Regions from separate parts of the Achromobacter seleniivolatilans genome, predicted to be linked through region 2. Evidence: riboswitches for the same ligand, from Rfam matches in the RefSeq annotation. Region 2 holds a riboswitch; the other holds the start of a gene.
The links. Region 2 has a riboswitch for thiamine pyrophosphate ahead of thiM (hydroxyethylthiazole kinase). Riboswitches for the same ligand answer to the same signal wherever they lie in the genome.

Region 1: it holds a riboswitch for thiamine pyrophosphate, as region 2 does, so the genes downstream of both, RAS12_RS10230 (sodium:solute symporter family protein) here and thiM (hydroxyethylthiazole kinase) in region 2, are expected to answer to the same signal.

What each region holds. Positions count from the first base shown of each region.
Region 1 is NZ_CP132976.1:2,321,747-2,332,501, reverse strand. Features, by position in the region: gene RAS12_RS10250 (hypothetical protein) at 1-159, shown strand, start outside; gene RAS12_RS10245 (DesA family fatty acid desaturase) at 229-1,434, opposite strand; gene RAS12_RS10240 (LLM class flavin-dependent oxidoreductase) at 1,674-2,960, opposite strand; gene RAS12_RS10235 (3-oxoacyl-ACP reductase) at 2,966-3,748, opposite strand; TPP riboswitch at 3,858-3,965, shown strand; gene RAS12_RS10230 (sodium:solute symporter family protein) at 4,070-5,521, shown strand; gene RAS12_RS10225 (hypothetical protein) at 5,582-5,707, opposite strand; gene RAS12_RS10220 (ATP-binding protein) at 6,104-8,560, shown strand; gene RAS12_RS10215 (DUF4406 domain-containing protein) at 8,649-9,242, shown strand; gene RAS12_RS10210 (hypothetical protein) at 9,255-10,625, shown strand.
Region 2 is NZ_CP132976.1:775,038-785,792, reverse strand. Features, by position in the region: gene RAS12_RS03570 (ABC transporter permease) at 1-160, shown strand, start outside; gene RAS12_RS03565 (class I adenylate-forming enzyme family protein) at 163-1,824, shown strand; gene RAS12_RS03560 (phytoene desaturase family protein) at 1,821-3,425, shown strand; gene RAS12_RS03555 (ABC transporter ATP-binding protein) at 3,431-4,540, shown strand; gene RAS12_RS03550 (amidohydrolase family protein) at 4,537-5,406, shown strand; gene RAS12_RS03545 (DUF2272 domain-containing protein) at 5,456-6,313, opposite strand; gene RAS12_RS03540 (MaoC family dehydratase) at 6,516-6,977, opposite strand; TPP riboswitch at 7,125-7,252, shown strand; gene thiM (hydroxyethylthiazole kinase) at 7,328-8,149, shown strand; gene RAS12_RS03530 (hypothetical protein) at 8,419-8,754, shown strand; gene RAS12_RS03525 (iron ABC transporter ATP-binding protein) at 8,930-9,688, opposite strand; gene RAS12_RS03520 (iron chelate uptake ABC transporter family permease subunit) at 9,685-10,668, opposite strand; gene RAS12_RS03515 (ABC transporter permease) at 10,661-10,755, opposite strand, start outside.

The sequences.
Region 1 (10,755 bases), 1.5 Mb from region 2:
AGTATTATTGCCATCGTTATCGCAGGCGCCGCTGCCGCCGTTATACGCCTTCCGGGCGTCATCCTGTACGACTGGCTCGCCACCCGAAAGCGCAACGCGCTGGCGGCCCAGCAGGCATTGCCAGCCAAGCATCAGGAACCCGCTACCCTGGCGGGGTAGGCCTACCCAATCAACCGTTCGCTGCAAAGCATCTTCGTGCATTTAAAGCAGCGTCCGCTTGCAAGTCTTCTACGCGTAACGCACCAGTTCACGCGCAAAGCGTGACAAACCACTGATGCCACTGACGCTAGCCTGCGCTATCCAGGCGCGTAATTGCAGCAAAAGCTGTTCGCTGCTTTCGGATGAGCTTTCCCATACACGCGCCAGCGCCTGGCGCATGCCCACCAAATGCTGCAACTGATCCATGCCGTGTAACGCGGAGCGCAATTCGCTACGCTGAGCTTCGTTCAGCAGCACATCTTGGCGCAGCAGGAATTTTCTCAGCACCGACCGCCGCCACCGCAGCATCGACCGCTTTTCGACCGGTTTTCGATCACGCAGCTCGCGCAAAGCCGTCTGTTTTAGCAGCGCGCCAAAACGGCGCATGACTTCGTAGCGATGCGTCAGCACGGCTTCCAATGTGCTCAGGTCTGCGGGTTCTGCCGATTGTGACCGGGCTCGCAAGACACGCTTGGGCGCGATGCGCCGCACTTTTGCCAGGCCCAGCAGCTGCAACACCCGGATGTACAGCCAGCCCATGTCGAACTCGTACCATTTGCTGGAGAACTTGGCCGACGTGGCATGCGCGTGATGATTGTTGTGCAGCTCCTCTCCGCCGATCACCAGGCCAAAGGGAAACAGGTTGGTGCTGGCATCGGGACTGGAAAAATTCCGATATCCCACAAAGTGCCCCAGACCATTGACGACACCCGCCGCCCAGAACGGAATCCACGCCATCTGTATGGCCCATACGGTCAGGCCCAGCGCGCCAAACGCCAGAAGGTCCACGGCAAGCATGAGCAGAATGCCCCAGGTGCTGCGAGGCGTGTAGACGTTGCGCTCAAGCCAGTCATCAGGAGTACCCCGGCCATAGCGTTCCAGCGTAGAGGCCAACGATGCTTCAACACGGTAGAGGTCCGCGCCGCGCAGGAACACGCGCATCACGCCGTAGACCGCAGGGGAATGGGGATCGCCTTCGCGTTCGCATTTGGCGTGATGCTTGCGATGCACCGCCACCCATTCGCGCGTTTTCATGCCACTCGTCAGCCACAGCCAGAAGCGGAAAAAATGCGCGATGACAGGGTGAAAATCCACGCCGCGATGCGTCTGGCTGCGGTGCAGATACAGCGTGGTCCCCGCAATCGTGATGTGGGTGGCAACAAGCGTAATCAGCACGATCTGCCAGACACTGAAATGGAAAAGGCTGTGCGCGAGAAAATCCAGAAAGGGTTGCATTCAAAAACCAGGGATATGACCAAGACATCGCGGACGCAACGCATGGACCCGGCCCCGCGTCGCCGCCCGACGATTCTATGGGCGGTGCGCAGATTGAAATACCGGACAGAAAGGGTCGGTCTATTGCTGAATTGGCAACAATTGCACTGACCTGCGTGCATTTTGCGCGCAATGTAAAACAGCGCATCATGCCGGCAGGCAGATGCGCTGTGGATGCTTCGGCGGCTGGCGAGAGCGCGTCAGCGACTTGGACGTTGCAGACCCAGGTGCCCGCGCAAGGTGCTGTGCTCGTAGCCGGTGCGAAACAGACCGCGGCGTTGCAGGATCGGAATCACCTGCTCGACAAAATCGTCGATGCCGCCCGGCAAAGACGGCGGCATCAGGTTGAAGCCGTCAGCCCCTTCGTTTCTGAACCAGTGTTCCATCTGATCCGCGATGTGCTCGGGCGTGCCAACCATCGTGCAATGGCCGCCGCCTGCCGCCAGACGGCCTAGCAGTTGGCGCACTGTGGGTTGTTCTGTTTCGATAATGCGCAAAATGGTGGCGTAGCGGCCTTGCGGGCCTTTGAATTCAGAGAGCGGCGGCAGCGCCGGCACGGGCGCGTCCAGCTCCCACGCCGAGCAGTCCTGTAACACAAACGTCCCCAACTGGCGCAGCGATGCGTCGCTGGGCAGCAGTACGTCAAGCTCGCGCTGCTTGGCCCGGGCTTCGGCTTCGGTCGATCCCACAAAGGTGACCAGCCCTGGCATGATCGGCACGAAGGCATCGCGGCCCGCTGCGCGTACGCGCTGCTTGATGTCGCGGTAATAGACTTGGGCGGCCGGCAGGTCGTAGGCCACGGCATAAATGGCTTCCGCGCGCCGCGCCGCCAGATCTCGGCCTTGGTCGGACGCGCCAGCCTGGAACAGCACCGGATGACCTTGCGGCGGGCGGGGCACGGTCAAGGGGCCATCGACCAGAAAGTGTTCGCCATGGTGGTCGATCTTGTGCACGCGGGACGGCTCGCCATAGAGACCGTTGCGGTCGATGACAAGCGCGTCATCTTCCCAGGAGTCGAACAGCTTTAACGCAACATCCACAAACTCTTCCGCGCGCGAGTAGCGCCAGTCGTGTCCGGGCATGGCGTCAAAACCATGATTGCGCGCTTCGGCATCGAACATGGATGTCACCACATTCCAGCCCATGCGTCCGCCCGAAATATGGTCCAGCGACGCGACCATGCGAGCCGCGTGAAAGGGCGTGAAGAAGGTGCTGGACACGGTGCTGATCAGGCCGATGTGGCTCGTGGCGCGAGCAATCGCCGCCATGGTGGTCAGCGGTTCCAGATACCAGCGCGGTCCGTCGCCGATGCTGTCGATGGATGCGCCATCGGCAAAGAAGATGGCGTCCAGCTTGCCGCGTTCGGCGGTGCGGGCCAGCTCTTCGTAATAGCGGATGTCGCCCAGGCGTTCAGCCGACGAGTCAGGATGGCGCCAGGCTGCGCGGTGATGGCCGCAGCCGAAGATAAACAGGTTCAGGTGCAGCATGGTCATCAGTTCTTGACGAGGCCGCCGTCCACGACCAGATTCTGACCCGTCACGCTGCGCGACCACGGGCTGGCAAAGAACAGCACCGCATCGGCGAATTGTTCGGGGGTCGTGACGCTGCGCAGCGGAGTGCTGGCCGCAATGAAATCAAACACCGCTTCGGGCGTGGCCGCGGACGCATCGGTCGTACGCAGCAAACCGCCCGACACCATGTTGACGGTGATGCCGTCGGGGCCCAGATCCTGCGACAGGGTACGCGTAAAGGACAGCAGGGCGGCCTTGGCGGCGGTGTAATCGTGGTACGGCACAACCGGGTTCTGGACCAGGTTGGTGCCGATATTGATGATGCGGCCGGCCCCCGTTTTACGCATGCCGGGAAGCGCTGCCTGCGTGGTGTTCAGCGCGCCGCGCACGCTGCCTTCGATTTGCTGATTCAGGTTTTCCCACGTCAGCGTGTCGGCATGCGGACGGGCGTCGCCGTTGAACTGGAAGGCGGGCAGCGCGTTGTTCACGATGGTTGTAACGGCCATGCCGAAATGGCTTTCAGCCTGCGCCACCATGGCGTGCACCGCCTGCGCATCGCGCACGTCGGCCTGGATGGCGAGCGCGCGGCCGGGCGCGGATTCGGCCAGCGTCTGGGCGGCTGCCGCGCTGTTCAGGTAGTTGATGACGACGCGCGCGCCTTCGCGCAGGAAGGCGCGCGCGATATGCGCGCCCAAGCCCCGGGCGCCGCCCGTGACAATAACCAGTTGTTCGTTCAAGGCGGGGGCGGGCTTTGCAATAGGCATGATCGGACTCGTCGAATTCATCAGCGGACAGAAGGAACGGGCGCCGCAAGCGGGCGAACTTAGCATAAATCCATGCGTTGACATCAGCGCGCTGCTCTCATAACCTTGCGGCAATTCCTGGGGGAGCCCTGTTTGGGCTGAGATTCCGCGTTGGTCGCGGTAACCCTTTGAACCTGATCCGGGTAATGCCGGCGAAGGGAAGGACATCGCACGACTCGCGCGCCCTCCCTGGATTTCCATCCATCTTGCGGCCACCCATTTCTGGATGGTCCGCTGCGTTGCGCGTCCGGCAAGCCGCCGGCAGCGGGAGGACCGATCTGCATGTTGACTCAATCTACCGCCTTGATGTGGCTGCTGCTGTTTTCAGGCGGCTTTGCCGTGGCCAGCGTGCTGTACACGCGCCGCAAGCGCGGTTCGCTGGAAGACTACATCGTGGCCCGCAACAGCCAGGGGTCTTTTGGCACGATCCTGACGCTGATGGCGTCCACGCTGGGCGCCTGGATTTTGTTTTCGCCGGCGCAAGCCGCAACCTGGGGCGGCCTTGCGGCGGTGATCGGTTATGCGCTGGGTTCGATGTCACCGCGGCTGGTGATGATTCCGCTGGGACGCCGCATGCGCGAACTGATCCCGCACGGACACACGCTGACGGAATTTCTGATGGCGCGCTACGGCCGGCCCATGTACGGGCTGGCGCTTTTCATCATGTTGTTTTATCTGTTCATCGCCTTGTCGGCCGAAGTCACGGCCATCGCCAAACTGGTCACCATGCTGGCACCCGTGCCGCTGTGGGCCACTGCTGCCATTGTGATGGGCACGACCTTGCTCTACACCACCTACGGGGGGCTGCGTTCGTCGATCTTTACCGACCAGGTGCAGATGATGGTGATCGTGCCCTTGTTGCTGGTGCTTTGCTTTGTGGGCTGGCAGGCTGCGGGCGGCGTCATGCCCACGATCGAAGCGCTGCAAGCCAAAGCGCCGCAACTGCTGGACCTGACTGATCCGGTAGGCGTGAAGGCGGGGCTGACCTTCTTTGTGGCGATCTTGCTGACCGGCATTTTTCACCAGGGCAACTGGCAGCGCATCTATGCGGCGAAGGACGCGCGCTCCATGCGCAACGGCTTTCTGCTGGGCGGCATTCTGGCCGCGCCCTTCATCTTTTTGATGGGACTGTTCGGCCTGGCTTTTGTCGGGCTGGCGCCAGAAGGCGACAGCTCCATTGCGTTGTTCAGCATCATCATGCCGCACGCGCCCGCCTGGTTCGTGATCGCCCTGATTCCGCTGGGACTGTCATTGGTCATGAGTACCGCCGACACGGCGATCAGCGCCGTGTCCAGCATCGTTGCGGTCGATATGCGCCGCCTGATGCCCAATGCCACCGGCCTGGACATGAAGCGCGTGGCCCGGTGGGCGGTGTTGCTGATGGCCATCCCGGTCATGATCGTGGCATCGCAAGGCTACAGCGTGCTGTACCTGTTCCTGCTGGCCGACCTGCTGTGCTCCGCTGCCGCATTTCCGGTGTTCTACGGACTGTTCAGCCGCAAACATGATGGCGTGACGGCCACGACCGCGACGATCACGGGCCTGATTGCAGGCCTGTATTTCTTCCCGGCGCCGGGCGACAAGCCGACCTTCTTGTTGGAGTCGTTCCTCTTGGCGGCGTTTGTGCCGGTCGTGACGACGGTGCTGATGCGTACGCTGCGGCGCGGGCGCAAAGACTTTGACTTCGCCACGCTGGGCGCTGCGGTGCGCCGTCTGGATAAGGAAGCGGTTTAAGGGCGGGGTCGGTTCGGGTTCGTTTGATCCGACCTGCGATAGGTTGACAGGTAGGACGGATCATTGGCCGTAGGTATTACCTGTATTTGGACGGACATCTTGAACCTCAGCCTTGTCTTGGTTGATATTGGCAGGACGTTGCGGCAGCAGCGCGCCCTTCAGGACGCGGTTGACGCGCTCGGCCAAGGCAGCTCAGAACCGTCGCTCTCGGAGCAGCGTACGCCATAGCCCGCTGTAACTGTCGATTGGGGTTTAAGCAAGATTGGAGGTCTCGGCCAGAGTGATGCACCAGCGGCTGCATGTCTTTCATCCTCGCAGCCCCATTTCCAGTTTGAACGTGCATTGCCAAGATTGAATGGTTCGAGCGGGGCCGACTATCCTCCATATTGCCTCACAACAGGTCGTCTCAGTTTGTGGCGCTGCTACATCACTTGACGGTGCCCACACCTCTTCGTTCCGCTGAGGCTGCGGAAGGATAATCTCCTTTGAGTAGCCCGCCAGATGCTGAGAATTGGTCGAGGACGCGTTTTGCAGTAACAGTGCCGTTACAATGGAAAACTTAAACAACAACGGAGGGCGAAAATGACCACATTGGAAACATACCTGACTGAAGAGTACCCAGTTGATTCGCGAGATCTTGCGGATATCGAGACCATGCTTGTGTCTGTAGCGAAAATATACAAAGTAACTTTTAGCGACGACCATGCATGGCCGTATCAGTTAAGTGATGGTGAGGGCAGCGCGCCGAAGAGCTTGTCCCAAAGCACTACCGCCATGATTATTAATGCCTTATTGCGTTTCGGTGGATTTTTCAGTGATTCCGGCGATAAAAATCTGGCAATTTCTTCAAAAGCTAATATATTTAAAATAGATAGTTCGTCTGATATTCTCTTGGCGAAAAAAAAAGGTGAGACAGATAACTCATTGATGGACCGTATTTTTAAGGCCTGCGGCGCCTTGCTCCATAATATTGAGAAGAAAAATCATAAAGGTGTAACGCATTCAGCCACATATGGCAATGATGATGTATTTACTCTGGCATGGTTGGCTGAAATAAGCCAGGCAAATTGGACAGAATTCGGGGCATGTAGGGGGGGGGGCGCTACCTCATCGAATGACTTTAGTAATAGATGGGCAGACATTGCAGTAAAGGTTAAGGAATGCGCGCTGAATAAAGCAAAAGCATGGGTAAAAGCCAGAACTCCCAAGGTTTTATTTAAGCCCGCGGGTGGTATTTCGGTTAATCACGCATTTCCTGTGCTCCGTCTAGTGCAGATTATTAGGCGCCTGAGTGGACCAATTGGCAGCACGCAAAATAGTGAGGAGCTGGTTGCTTTTTTTGAGGAATCTCACAAATTTTTCGAAACAACGCTTCATGAGCAACTTTCGTTTAGCTCAATACCGGATAGCCGCTTCGACCCAGCTGAATTGATGTTTTGTCTTGAGGGGATGCTGATTTCTCGTCGCAGTTCGGTCGATCGGACAGTTTTCGATCGCGTACTTTCAGTATTGAAAGACACTCAGCATGAAAGTGCATACTGGCGGCCTGTCAAGCCGTTCATGTCGACCATGCAAGGCTTGGTTTTGTTTCCTGTAAGTGTCGAGATTGCAAATTCTCTTATGCGTGCATGCGAGATATTTGACGCTGAAGAAATTTATGATACTTACGGTTCAAAATGCATGGGTCTCTTACGGCGCTATTGGCAATGGTTAAGAGCACGTGCTGTGCGGGTGGCGGCGCCTGACGGCGGTGATGGGGAAATGGTCGGGTGGCATTCCGAACACGTCAACACACCGAATGTCGTTCACCTATGGGAAACAAGCCAAGTTATGGATTTTATGCTGGCATTCCGCAATTCGTTGCATCGCCACGTGGCTCGAAAGACGCTTGTTCTCTCAAGATTTACTCACGAGGTTTTGAAAACGGCCAATTGGTCTGAAATTAAAAATAACGAGCCCGTCAGTGGACTCGGTGAGCCGCTTAAAATTTACGAAAGGATTGGGGAGTCTTTTGTCGAATCGCAATCATCGAGGAACAGTATAAACAAGTTTTCAATGCTTTTATACGGTCCTCCCGGGACGGGGAAAACGACCGTTGCTGAAAGTGTGGCAAAGGCGCTAGGTCGTCGTTTAATTACAATTACGGTTAGTGATTTTCTAGCATCCGGCGGAATCCAAGTTGAAGCTAGGGCTAAACACATTTTTACGGCACTCATGGCACAGCCGGAGTGCGTTATTTTGTTTGATGAAATCGATCATTTTTTATTGGATCGGGATTCGAATATTTACGCAACTCAGGACACGGTATTTCAATTTATGACTCCGGGGATGTTAACCAAATTGAACGATCTTCGTCGAAAAGAGCGGGCATTTTTTATCGTCGCGACAAATTACGAGGATCGCATCGATTCTGCGATTAAGCGGACTGGACGCATTGACGAAAAATATCTAGTTCTGCCTCCGGATGGTGAGAAGCGCATCGCGCTAATACACAGTTTCCTATCAAAGGTGGATAATTTCAGCACGAATTTAGAAAAAATTAAATCCGATATTGAGGCGCGGAGATCCGACCTAATCAGGGCATCCCTTTTCCTTGGTTATACGGACCTAAAGGCGACGATTGCAGGAATTCGAGTTGAGCAGGTTGAGCAGTTGGTCGACATGTTGGATAAGACCCTTAGGGAAAGGGCGCGGACGACATCGATTGAAGCGTATTCCAGTCGGTTTGTCGGGAAGACGGACCCTCGTAAAACGCCGATGCAAGAGTTTTTCTGTCTACTAGCACTGCATTGCGAAGCGTACGCAGGCGGCGGGCAGCTGTGCGCGCCCGAAGATTCGACGGCGCACGGCCGCGACACGACTACAGGCCTAACGTCTACTGAAATGCGGGCGGTGAAAAGTGCGATCGCAACGCTGGGCGCGGACGAGGTCACTGAGGTGATCGCTGAAGGATGGGTGAGGACATACGCGTCGGAACTGGACGACGGCTATCGAAAGAAAGTTGCGGTCCTCCTGAGGAAAGTGGCTGAGGTTCGTTAGAGCCAAAAAGTTACAGCTTCTTGAGAGTAAACTGTCGCTTTGTAAGGGTCGGGTGTAGGGTGTCCTACGCTCGCGCAATTTTATGTGAATGAGAATGATTACTGTTGATGAGGATCGGCGTGTCACACGCGAGCAGGGCCTGATGCTTCAGGCTGTCGGATGCGTTGTCACGAATTCACAGGCAACCTACGTCAGTGGACCAATTACCACCGGTAATCGGTTTTCCGCATGGTATGCATCGACAGGACGGAATTTTGTGATGGGGTCGCAAGAGTATCTGCTCCGTTTGACGAGCGATGTGATCCAACCTAATGAGAAAGCTATCCATCGTGTCGCTTCCGCCATTCGTGAGCGCTCTAGTGTGCCAGTGATAGAACCCGCGAGTCTTGCGGTTCCGGATTGGTCGCAACAAGAGTATTTATCTTTCTGGCTTCGAATCATTCAAAAGTTCGTTTCGACGATAGTGCTTGTTTCGGGCTGGGAGTTCAGTGTTGGCTGTGCTACGGAATTCCGATGTGCGAGTCGCTTGGGGTTACCGATCTTGGATGAGCTGGGAAATTGCGTGGGGTCGCAGCAAGGAGAAGCTTTGATTACAGCCGCAGCGACGCGAATTGAGCAAATCGCAGAGGGGGCGGCACCACTGATTCAACTTGCTCAAGTTCTCCGGAATCATCGTATTTAATTGGATCGCACTATGCAGCAAACTTCGTATTCTTTTCGTAAAGATGAGTCCTTGGATCAGCTCGCAAACTTCGTCAACGTGGCGCAGTTTGTCAGTTTTTCTCCCGATTTGGGCACAGGAGTGCGACAGGCATATGCGCGCGTGTTGGGATATGAGCCAAATCACAAATTCAAAGATCTAGGCGACGCTGTTATATCGTTGCTAGCTCGTAGTTCTGAAGCGTCCCTCAACGTGCGAAGCTTTAAGCCAAATGACCTGCGAAGTCACGAATTTGTCTATGGATTAGAAAATGCGCAAGAAGTGATCGCGGTGGCGGAGCGCATTTTGACTGCTGGTTTTCACGTAATTATTAACGAGACCATCGACATACACGATGGTGGCGTTTCAGGGGTTATGCAGGGAGGTACGGTGGAATTCGCGCCAGACGACACTCCTCGTTGCGTGGAGAAACCAGGGGTGGCGTCATTGCCTCGAGCTTGGGCGACAAACATTATTGAAACTGTTTATGGGGTTGCGTTGGATGGTGAAATTAATGACGACTATCGACTGGAATTTAGTGTTCATCCCAAGCCGCGCGGTTGGCGAAATACCCACATCCTCGGATGGGAGTTGGAACGCGTCGGTGTCTTGCAAATTTCCCCGTCCAATGTGTGGCCCAACCACTTTAGTCGTTTGATTGGCGATAAGGCCTATGGCCTTATGATTGCAAATGAAGCACAGTTGCCGATCCCTAGAACGATGGTTATTGGTAGGCGAATTGCACCATTTGTCTTCGGAAAGGATACAGGCAGTGCGGAGTTTTGGATACGTACGTGTCCTCGCGAGCAAGTCCCGGGGAAATACACGACTCATCATGGCTGGATTGATCCGTTCCTCCTTATGGCCAAAGAAGATCCATCAGGAGAATATTTGTCGTCAGTATTGGCGCAGCAGGCCGTCCCTTCCAAATACTCAGGTGCCCTGATTATTGATGCAAATGGGACACCTGTAATCGAAGGCAAAGAGGGTGAGGGTGAAGATCTGATGCGGGGGATTGCGCCTCGTACTACTCTGCCGGCTCGAATTGTCGACGATGTTGTCGCATTATTTGATTGTGCAGTGAGCCGACTCGGACCAATTCGATTTGAATGGGTACACGACGGAATGCAGGCGTGGATTGTCCAGTTACATCGGGGTGCCACCCAGAGTCTCAGCAAAGTTCTTGTTCCAGGCGAGCCGCACGTGTGGCGTAGATTCTCAATTGCGGATGGTCTCGAATCACTGCGGCGCATGTTAAATTCTCTAGATCCAACGGAGGGTATTTTGTTGATCGGAGATGTTGGGCTGACGAGTCACGTCGCAGATGTGGTCAGAAAAGCAGCACGCCCAGCGCGAATTGAGTAATACCTTTAGAATACGGATAATTTGATATCGAATCTGCGGTTTGCAGTACGAGCGTACTAGCGAGGTTTTCCTGTATCCCAAAGGTCGAGAGTACGGCGATCAATGAATGATTGCCTTTCAGCGCGGCCGC
Region 2 (10,755 bases):
CCCCGAAACCACCACCCTGCCCGTGCGGATGTATAGCGCGTTGCGCTGGGAGGTGTCGCCAGTGCTTACCGCCGTCTCCAGCATGCTGACCATCGCATCGCTTGTTTTTTGTCTTGCCATCCTTGCATTGAAAGAAACCAATTCCAAAGAGCAGCATTGACCATGGCCTATCTAGAAACCCTCGCAACCTCCGTTCCGCCCGTGGCTGACCGCCGGCGCCAGATTGAAAGCGAAGCCCTGCCCAGGAACCTGCACGCGCTTCTCGCGCAAGCCGCGCGCGACAACGGCGATGCAACGCTCTGGAATTTCTTCGAAATCGGGCAGACCATCACGTATGCCGACTGTCTGGCCCAGGTAGAACGTCTTGCCGCTGGGCTGCAAGACATCGGCGTCAAGAAAGGCGATCACGTCGCGGTCATGATGCCCAACGTCCCGGCCATGCCCTTGACCTGGCTGGCGCTGGCCACGCTCGGCGCCGTGATGGTTCCAGTAAATGTGACCTACACGCACCGCGAGGTGACGTATGTGCTGTCCAATAGCGACGCCCAATTCCTGGTTGCGCATGAGTCGATCACACCGCTGATCAACACGCTGTTGACGGAAGCATCTACGGGCATCAACCCGTCGCGGGTGGTGATTGACGGCCACTCGGATGGCTATCTCTCCTGGCAAACACTGGCCGACACGCCGTGGCGAGAACTCGATACGCAGCAGGTTTCCCAGGGCGACCTGCTGAATATTCAGTACACGTCGGGCACCACGGGATTTCCCAAGGGTTGCATGCTGACCCAGGAATACTGGTTGACCAGCGGCAAGGCCAACGCCTTTCGCGATGGCAGAAAGTACCGCAACCTGCTCGCCCCGACGCCGTTCTACTACATGGACCCGCAATGGCTGCTGCTGATGACGATCTATCAGCGTGGCACGTTGTTCGTGGCGAATCGTCAAAGCGCCTCTCGCTTCATGCAGTGGGTAAGAACCTACGAGATCAATTTTTGCCTGCTTCCCTACCTGATCTATAAACAGCCGCCCCACGAAGACGACGGCAAGAACAGCCTGATCCGGGCCAATGTCTATGGCGCGCCCCGCGACCTGCACGCCAAGATCGAGCAACGGTTCGATGTGGTGGCTCGCGAAGCGTTTGGCATGACCGAAGTCGGTCCCGCCATGTTCATGCCTATCGAAGCCACCGACACGGTCGGTTCGGGCTCCTGCGGCGTGCCTTCGCCGTTTCGGGAGTGCAAAGTCATCACCGAAGCCGGAGACGAGGCCCTGCCCGGACAGGTCGGAGAGCTGTGCATTCGCGGCAAAGGCATTTTGCTGGGTTACTACAACAACCCCGCAGCCACGGAAGCGGCGTTCCTGGATGGCTGGTTTCGCACTGGCGACGCATTCATGCGCGATGAACGGGGCTACTTCTATATACAAGGCCGCTACAAGGACATGATTCGTCGCAGCGCCGAGAACATCGCCGCGCGCGAGGTCGAAGCCGTATTGAACGGCTTGACTGAAGTCAGCGAGTCCGCCGCCGTGCCGGTCCCTGATGCCATCCGGGGCGAAGAGGTGAAGGTGTTTGTCGTGTTGCGTGAGGGCGTGCCGGCGGATGACGCCTCACTTCAGAACATTATTGCGGGCTGCCAGGCGAACCTGGCGAAATTCAAGGTGCCGCGGTACTACTCCTTTATCAAAGAGCTTCCAAAAACCGCTTCACTGAAGATCGCCAAAGCCACGCTGCGCGAACGCGCGGCAGACCTTTCCGAACGCACGTATGACCATCAAGCCGGCCAATGGCAGACGGCTAGCGGCGAGGAAAAATCAGCATGAGCGACTTCGACGTAATCATTGTCGGCGGCGGGCACAACGGCTTGGTTTGCGGCGCGTATCTGGCGCGTCAGGGCCATCGCGTGTGCGTGCTGGAACGAAAGCATCAGGTGGGCGGCGCGGTCGTCACTGAAGAATTGTGGCCGGGCTACCGTCTGTCCACTGCGTCGTATCTGATGGCGCTTTTGCAGCCGAAGATCATGCTCGACCTTGAGCTCAAGCGGCACGGTTTGGAAGTGATTCCGCAAACCCCAACGTTTCAGCCGCTGACCGGCGATGCGTCTTTTACGTTTTGGAGTGACCCCGAGAAGCTCAAGCAAGAGATCTCCAAGTTCTCGGTAAAAGACGCGGCCGCCTACCCCGACTACCTGGCGTTCATGAAGGCGGCGGGCGAGCGGGTAAGAGAGCTGCTTTTTCAGGTGCCCATCAACCCCACCTCGTCCTCGCTGCCCAAACTGTTTGAATTGGCACGCTTCGGTTGGCGCAACCGCGCCATGCTGGATCAGGTCTACGACATCTACGATCTGATGACGCTCAGCGCCTATGACTTCCTGGGACGATGGTTTGAGTCCGATGACGTCAAGGCCGTGCTGGGGTTTTACGCGGCGGCCGCAGGCGGCACGATGAGCATGAAATCCGCAGGTTCCGCCTATATTCTTTTGCGCGGATTCCTGCGAGACAACACCACGGCGGCTGGCGGGTCCGGCATCATACGCGGCGGCATGGGTTCCATATCCCAGGCGATCCTGCGCGATGGAACCGAACACGGCATGCAGGTCCGCTGCGACGCCTGCGTCGACGAGATCCTGGTGGAAGGCGGACGCGCGGTAGGCGTACGGCTAACCTCGGGCGATACGCTGCGCGCCCGCGCCGTTGTCAGTAACGCGCCAGCGAAACTGACTTTTCAGCAGATGCTGCGCAACGCTTCGCTGCCAGCACCGTTCTTGCGCGACGTGGCGCAAATCCGTGATCGCGCCACCTCATACAAAGTCCATCTGGCGCTCAATGGCCTGCCGCGCTATCGGCTGTTCGATTCGCAACGCATGGGGTTTGATTACCCCACACTCGTCAAAATCGGCCCCAGCATCGACTACATCGAACGCGCCTATGACGGATCGAAGTACGGGGAATATGCAAAGGAGCCGTGCCTGGCGGTTTTGACCCCTTCGGCCCTGGATGACAGCCTGGCGCCGGCCGGCCATCACGTAATGAGCATCTTCGGATCTCATGCGCCGTACCGCTTGAAAACCGGAGACTGGACGGAGCAAGACCGGCAGGAGCTCTATGAATGCACCATTTCCACACTGGAAACGCATGCGCCGGGCATCCGCGATCTGATCGTCCATCATCAGATCTTGGTCGCGCAAGACTATGAACGGCTGTTCCATCTGCCGGGTGGCCATGTGCATCACGGCGAACTCAGCGCCGACCAGGTCTTTTTCAAGCGTCCCGTAAAGGGTTACGCGGGATATCGCACACCGCTGACTGCCCTCTTCATGTGCGGCGCCTCGACCCATCCTGGCGGTGGCGTGACGGGCGTTCCGGGGCACAACGCCGCAGGCGTGGTCGCCAAGTTTCTAAGCAACCCCCGTTCCAAAGGGTGAACAGCATGGCAATGGTAGATTTCATCGACATCGACAAGCGTTATGGGAATACGGCGGCGCTTGAATCGATCAACCTGAGCGTCGAACGGGGTGAATTCCTGACCTTGCTCGGACCCAGCGGCTCAGGGAAAACGACGCTGTTGAATCTGATCGCCGGCCTGATCAAGCCGACGACGGGAAAGTTGCTGATTGACGGCAAAGACACGGCGAACATCTCGCCGGGCGAGCGGGGCTTGGGGATGGTGTTCCAGAACTACGCCCTGATGCCGCACATGACGGTATTTGAGAACATCGCCTTCCCTTTGCGGGTGCGCCGGGTGCCAGAAGCCCAGATCCGCCAACGCGTGCACGATGTGCTGGAGTTGGTACGCCTGCCCAATGTTGAAAAGCGCAAACCCAAGGAATTGTCCGGGGGCCAGCAACAGCGCGTGTCCTTGGCGCGATGCATTGTCTACAGCCCCTCGCTCATCTTGATGGATGAGCCGCTGGGCGCGCTGGACAAAAAACTCCGCGAACAGATGCAGTTCGAGATCAAGCAGTTGCACGCGACGCTCGGCATCACCATGCTGAACGTAACGCACGATCAGGAAGAAGCCTTGACCCTGTCGGATCGCATCGTGTTGATGAACAACGGCGCGATCGAACAAATAGGCACCCCATCCGAGTTGTACTTTTCTCCGCGCACCGTGTTTGCGGCCGACTTTATCGGCCAAGGCAACTTCTTTGACGCCAAGGTGCTGTCTTCAACCGGTGGGCAGGTAGAAGTGGATGCGGAGGGACTGCGCGTGCGCTGCGGCAAGGCGCCGGCCAATAGCCGGACGGGCGACGCCGCTACCGTGCTCATCCGGCCAGAGAACTTCGTACTGCGCCCGGACACGGCCACGGAGCGGGTCCCTGAAGAAAACGCGATGGGCGCGGAAGTGGTCGACCATTTGATTTTGGGCGGCATCGTCAAACACCGCGTGAAGCTGGCCAGCCGCAAGGAAATCACCGTGCAGCAGTCCAACCACCCCGGCACCCGTTTGTACAACAAGGGCGAGTCCGTACGGCTTTGCTTCTTACCTGAGAGCGCCATTCTCCTGCATAAGCCGGCCATCCAGGGGCAAGCATCATGATGATCGACTTTGCCAGCCGCCCTCCTCTGGCCGAATTCACGGTCAAGACCGCCCATATGGACAACTATCGGCGTATCTACAGCAAAAGCGAGAGCCTGGTGTCCCAGGAAGCCGCTGCGGACGCGCTCCCGGAGTATCTGCGGATGTACGACAGGCTCAACGCGGCGCATGTCGTCTTGAAAGCCAGGGATGCGCAATCGACGTTGGGTTTCAAGATCCCCAACGAAGTCGTGGCCGATTTTTGCCAACAACACGGGCCGCGCTTCATCGGATTCGCCGCCGTGGACCCGCATCGGGGAACACAGGCGCTTGACGAGCTTGAACACGCCATCCGCAATCTGGGTCTGCGCGGTTTGAACGTCCAGGGGTTCGAACATCAGTTGACGATCAGCGATCCCAAATTGATGGCGCTGTACGAGAAATGCGTAGAGCTGGACATACCCGTGAATATCCACTGCGGCATGAATTTTTCGCTCTCAAGCAAGGCCATCTACGGACACCCGCTAGCGCTGGACGAGGTTCTGACCGCGTTCCCCACTTTGCGTGTGTGCGCGTCGCCCCCGGGCTGGCCCTGGATATCCGAGCTGATCGCCATGGCGTGGCGTCACCCCAATCTGTGGATAGGCCTGAGCGCTGTCCGCCCGAAATTGGTTGCCATGTCTGGATCTGGGTACGAACCGCTGCTTCGATACGGGTCGTCCCTGTTAAAGCGCCGGATCATTTTCGGCTCCGGCTACCCAATGATCTCGGTAGAGCGGTCTGTCGGGGAAATCAATGACCTGAATCTGGATGAAGAGATTCGCCACGCATGGCTGTATACGAATGCCAGCGAGTTTCTTCAATTGGCCAAAGGCAAGTCGGAATGATTGTCGGTGTGAGCCGCGACGCAAGTATCGGCACGCACCCGAGCCTTTTTTATCCAACGCGATTTTTCATCAAAACTATCGCCTCTCCAACCAACTTACCGTCGCGGAATCGCTGGTTCTTCGTCAGATAGCCGTCGGTCGTCAGTTGATACCCGGTCACGAAAACGGATTGACGAACGTTGCCGCCGATCGCCAGCGCAACCTCATCACCCACCGCTACGACAATATCTGAATGGCTGGGCGTTCCTGGGTTTTTTGATGCATTCAGGTACTGCTCGAACGAGTAGGGTTTCTCCCGCCAACTGCCAATGATGTCGCCCACCTGCGGCTTGTCCTGCGCGATACGAACACCCCAGAAAGGCGCAGACGTATCCATGCTCGCGCCTTTCTTGATGGCGTCCCACATGTAGCGCGCGTGGCCAACAGACTCTTTGAACGCCTTGTATTCTGGAATTGTCTTCGCCGCATTGCGCACCATGAGCGAGATGGCCACGGCGGACCACGGGTAATCCGTATCCTGACCGCTCAGATTCTCGCCCAGCGCCATCCACATTTCATGGATATAGGTGCTGTATGGCTCATCGGTCTCTTCGCCCTTGCCCTTGTCGAATCGCAGCCACTGCTCCACCGCCGCGGCCACAAGCACCTCGCGTGCCCTCGTCGCCGGCTCTCGTAGCGTGGGCTGCTTGGCTTTGGTCCACTTGAATTTCGAGTCCGGCAGGCCATCAACGGAATAACCGTCCGCCGCCTCGCCCGCCATTTCCGTTTGAACGTGCCGCCATCCCTGCGGCCCATCTCCCAGATCTTCGATGCTCTGGCCCAGGGTCAGGCTGCCGATTGGCGTGTTGTCCTCGGTACTGGGCTGGGACCGCAGGTTGACAGCCTCGACATTGACGAAACGCTTCATGGGACGCTCCTTGGGCTCAATCGGGCAATGATGTGCAAGCCAAGGTACGTGAAATATCGTTAGACATCTGCCCGCCTTTTGCATGACAGACGATGGGCGTAGATACCATCCATTCGCCCACAAAATCGGGTCGTAGCCACGGCCCGGCAAGGCTCTGGCTAAACACTAAGAATAGGGGCAGCCAAGGCTGCCCCTATTTTTGCTAGACCGGCCGTCTGAAGCAGACCACCTTGCTCACCAGTTTTTGCACGGCCTCGCCGCGCTGATTCGACGTAATGCTCTCCACCACCACAATGCCGCGATCCGGCTTGGACCGCGATGGCGTGATGCTCAAAATCGTGCTGGCAACGCTCAACGTATCGCCCGGGCGCGTCGGCTGGGTCCAGCTGATCTCGGCGCCCGCGCCTATGACGCCATTGGCCAAGGTCAGGCTTTGAACCAGCAACCGCATGGTGATCGCAACGGTATGCCAACCGCTGGCAGCCAACCCTTGAAAGAACGAGTCCTTCGCGGCGTCGGCGTCCAGGTGGAACGGCTGCGGATCGAATTGCGACGCGAATTGAATGATCTGGTCGCTATCAAGCTGATATGACTCGCTGGTGAAAACGTCTCCAACCGTCAGGTCTTCCAGATAAAGGGGCGTCGGGCTGGTTGATGACTGCATGCTGCGCTCTCCTGGGCGGCGCCGCTGCAAGGATGTGTGCGACGCGCTGCCGTCAGATTATGTTCATAAACTTCGGGCGGCACAACGGGCCCGGCCACGGTGCGCAACCGCTGCTTGACAAGCCCCGCCCCGCCGCCAGAACATACACCGATCCACCCGGGGAGCTTCGCCAAGAAGCTGAGACTCCGCTAGCGCCGGCCAAGCCGATGCAGCGCGGTGACCCGTTGAACCTGATCCAGGTAACGCTGGCGTAGGGACGGTGCCGATTTCATGAAGGCCGTACCCGGTCTGGCCGCTCATGCTCTCGCGCCCTGCCTGCGCTGGATTCCGCACGACAAGGAGTTCTCGGCATGGCGCAAACCACCCAAGACCATACCGCCCTGGCCCGGGCGTCTCAAGACCTGTACGCCGCCGTCCGCCATGACGCGCCGCTGGTACAGTGCCTGACCAATTTCGTGTCCATGAACATCGCCGCCAACGTGTTGCTGGCGATGGGCGCTTCACCAGCAATGGTGCATGCGGCAGAGGAAGCACCGGAATTCGCCCGGATTTCCGGCGCGGTCGTGATCAACATCGGGACGCTGTCGGCGCCCTGGCTGGAAAGCATGCTGCTGACCGCAGCATCCGCGCGTCAGGCAGGCGTGCCCTGGATACTGGACCCCGTCGCCCACCACGCCACCGCGTTCCGGCGCGATGCCGTGGGGCGGCTGCTGGCCTTGCGGCCCGACATCGTCCGGGCCAATGCGTCAGAGATCATTGCGCTGGCTGGCGGCCAAAGCGCTGGCAAGGGCGTAGATGCGCGGGACGCCGTCGCCCAGGCCGAGCAGTCGGCGGACCAGATCGCCGCTACACATCAAACAGTCGTGGCTGTCACGGGCGAAACTGACTACGTCACCGACGGCAAGCGCGCCGTGCGCATCACGGGCGGGTCGCCGCTGATGCCGCGTGTCACGGCCACAGGGTGTGCGCTGACGGCGCTTGTGGGCGCCTTCGCCGCCGTATCTAAGGGTGATCCTTACACCGCTGCGGTCGCCGCCCTGTCCTGCTTCGGGATCGCGGGCAAACGCGCCGATGTGCTGGCGGATGGCCCGGGGTCGTTTGCGTGGCGATTCCTGGACGCCTTGGCCGCGTTGGAACACGACTGCCTGACCACGGAATCGCCGTTGCGCTAGCGCGTATTACCCACATTTAAAACAGCGCGTTCCGAGCGCCCGCCACAAGCGAGCGGAATAACGTTCGCCTTCTCGATTCCCTAGGACGCACGTCAACGCGTTGCGAGCTCGACGTTCGCTTTGCGGGGAAGATGGGTCTTTAGATCGGTCAGTCGATATCACCAATTTCAGTGATATGAATAAACGTACCTTATTGATACGCTCCGTAACCCCAAAGATCTCCGGGTCCGGAGTTCGCGGTTTTTCAATTGATCCAGCTAGGAAACGTTATGAAGGTTCGGCAATTTGCAGTTGCGGCGTTGGCGTGTTTACCCATGATTGCTTCCGCTGCGGACGTCGTGTTCGTGAATCAATCCTCCTGGGAAATTCACGAGATCTATTTCTCGCCCGCGAAACAAAAGAGTTGGGGAGAAGACCACCTCGACAAGGAAGTGCTCAACAAAGGAGATTCCCTCACCCTGACGGGCGTGACCAAGGGAAAGTGGGACGTCCAAGTGGTAGATGAAGATGGCGACAAATGCGTGCTTGAGGATGTGAATATCGACGGCACGGACAAATGGGTGATCACGGATAAAGAATTGTTGGCCTGTCAAGCCGCGAGCTGACGTCTACGGAGATCCAACCATGCCGCCTCACGGCGGCATCCGCCTTTCCGCTTGTATCCAAAACCATGCCCCCCGGGCAATTCAAGCGTGGCCCCCTACTACTTCAGGTCCAGCTAAAGGCATCGAGCGCCTATTTTCTCTTTCCGACAGTAGCCGCGCGCACGCCCGCGCACGCCTAGCGGTAATACACGCAAATCCGCTTGCCGCCGATATCATGCACATCAATCGGCAATTCATACAGCTGGCTCAACACCTCGGGCCGGATCAATTCCGCAGGCGGGCCTTGATGCGCAATCTTCCCCTGCCGCATAGCCACGATGCGATCCGCATAACACGACGCAAAATTGATGTCGTGCAACACCAGCACCACCGTCTTGCCCAGCTCATCCGCCGCGCGGCGCAAGGTGCCCATCATGGCCACGGCATGTTTCATGTCCAGGCTGTTCAATGGTTCGTCCAGCAACACATAACGCGTGTCCTGGCACAACACCATGGCGACAAAGGCGCGCTGGCGCTGGCCGCCGGACATCTCATCCAGATAGCGGTCTGCCAGCGGCTCCAGATTCAGGTAGGCGATGGCACGGTCGATATGGGCCTTGTCATCCATCGTCAACCGTCCGCCCGTATGCGGATAGCGGCCAAACGCGACCAGATCCTTCACCGTCAGCCGCAATGGCAGATGATTGTCTTGGCGCAGGATCGACAAGCGGCGCGCCAGTTCACGGCTGTCGGCGCGCGTCACGTCCAGGCCGTCCACCAGCACCTGGCCGGCTGACATCGGCAGCAAACGGCTGACCATCGACAGCAAGGTCGATTTACCTGCGCCATTGGGCCCGATGATGGCGGTAACGCCGCCAGCCGGCAGGCTCAGGCTGACGTCATCGATCACGACGCTATCGCCGTATTGCTTGCTGACTTGTTGAATTTCTATCATCGGTGCCCCTTGCGCAAGATCAGGACGAGGAACATCACTCCCCCTATGAATTCAATCACCACGCTGACCGTGGTGTTCAGACCCAGCACCCGTTCCAGCAGCGTCTGGCCGCCCACCAGGAAGATCACGCTTAACAAGGTGGCGGCGGGAATGGTGTACCTATGCTTGTCCGATCCCATGGCCTGATAAGCCAGGTTGCTGACCAGCAAGCCAAAAAACGTCACCGGACCGACCAGCGCCGTGGATACCGACACCAGCACCGCGATTGCCGCAAGCGTCAACATCAGACTGCGGCGGTAGTCCACACCCAGATTCACGGCGATCTCGCGGCCCAGTGCCAGCACATCGTAGCGGCGGCGCATGCGCCAGATCAGCAGGCTGGCCGCGCATACCGCCACCAGTGCAATGGGCAACAACGACACACGCACGGAATTGAAGCTGGCAAACATCCGGTCCTGCAACACCAGGAACTCGTTGGGATCAATCAGCCGCACCACAAAACTGGACAGGCTGCGAAACAGCAGGCCAAAGATAATGCCCACCAGCATCATCAAATGCAGACTGCGCACCGCGTCTGAAAACAACCAGCGGAACAGCAGGCAAGCAAACGCCGTCATGGCGAAAACTTCCAGCAGAAACGCCGCAACTGGATGGCTCGCAGCCGCCGCAGCCTGACCAAAGCCAAACACCACCACCGCTTGAATCAACAGATACAGCGCATCAAAGCCCATGATCGCGGGCGTCAGGATGCGGTTGTGCGTGATGGTCTGAAACAGCACTGAAGACACGGCCACGGCATAGGAGACCAGCAGCATGGCTGCCAATTTGCCTCCGCGAAAGGGAATCACGAATGACCATTGGCCGTTGGCGCCCAGTGTCATGAATGCTGTCACGCAAGCCAATGCGGCAATACCCAGCCACAGCAGGCGGATGGTTTGCGGGGCGCGTGGCGCCCGGGCGGAAAGCAGGGACTCAGCCAAGGCGATTCCTTCGTGTGCGCAGCAGCCACAAGAACAGGATGCTGCCCAACACGCCAACCACCGTGCCGATAGGAATTTCGTAGGGAT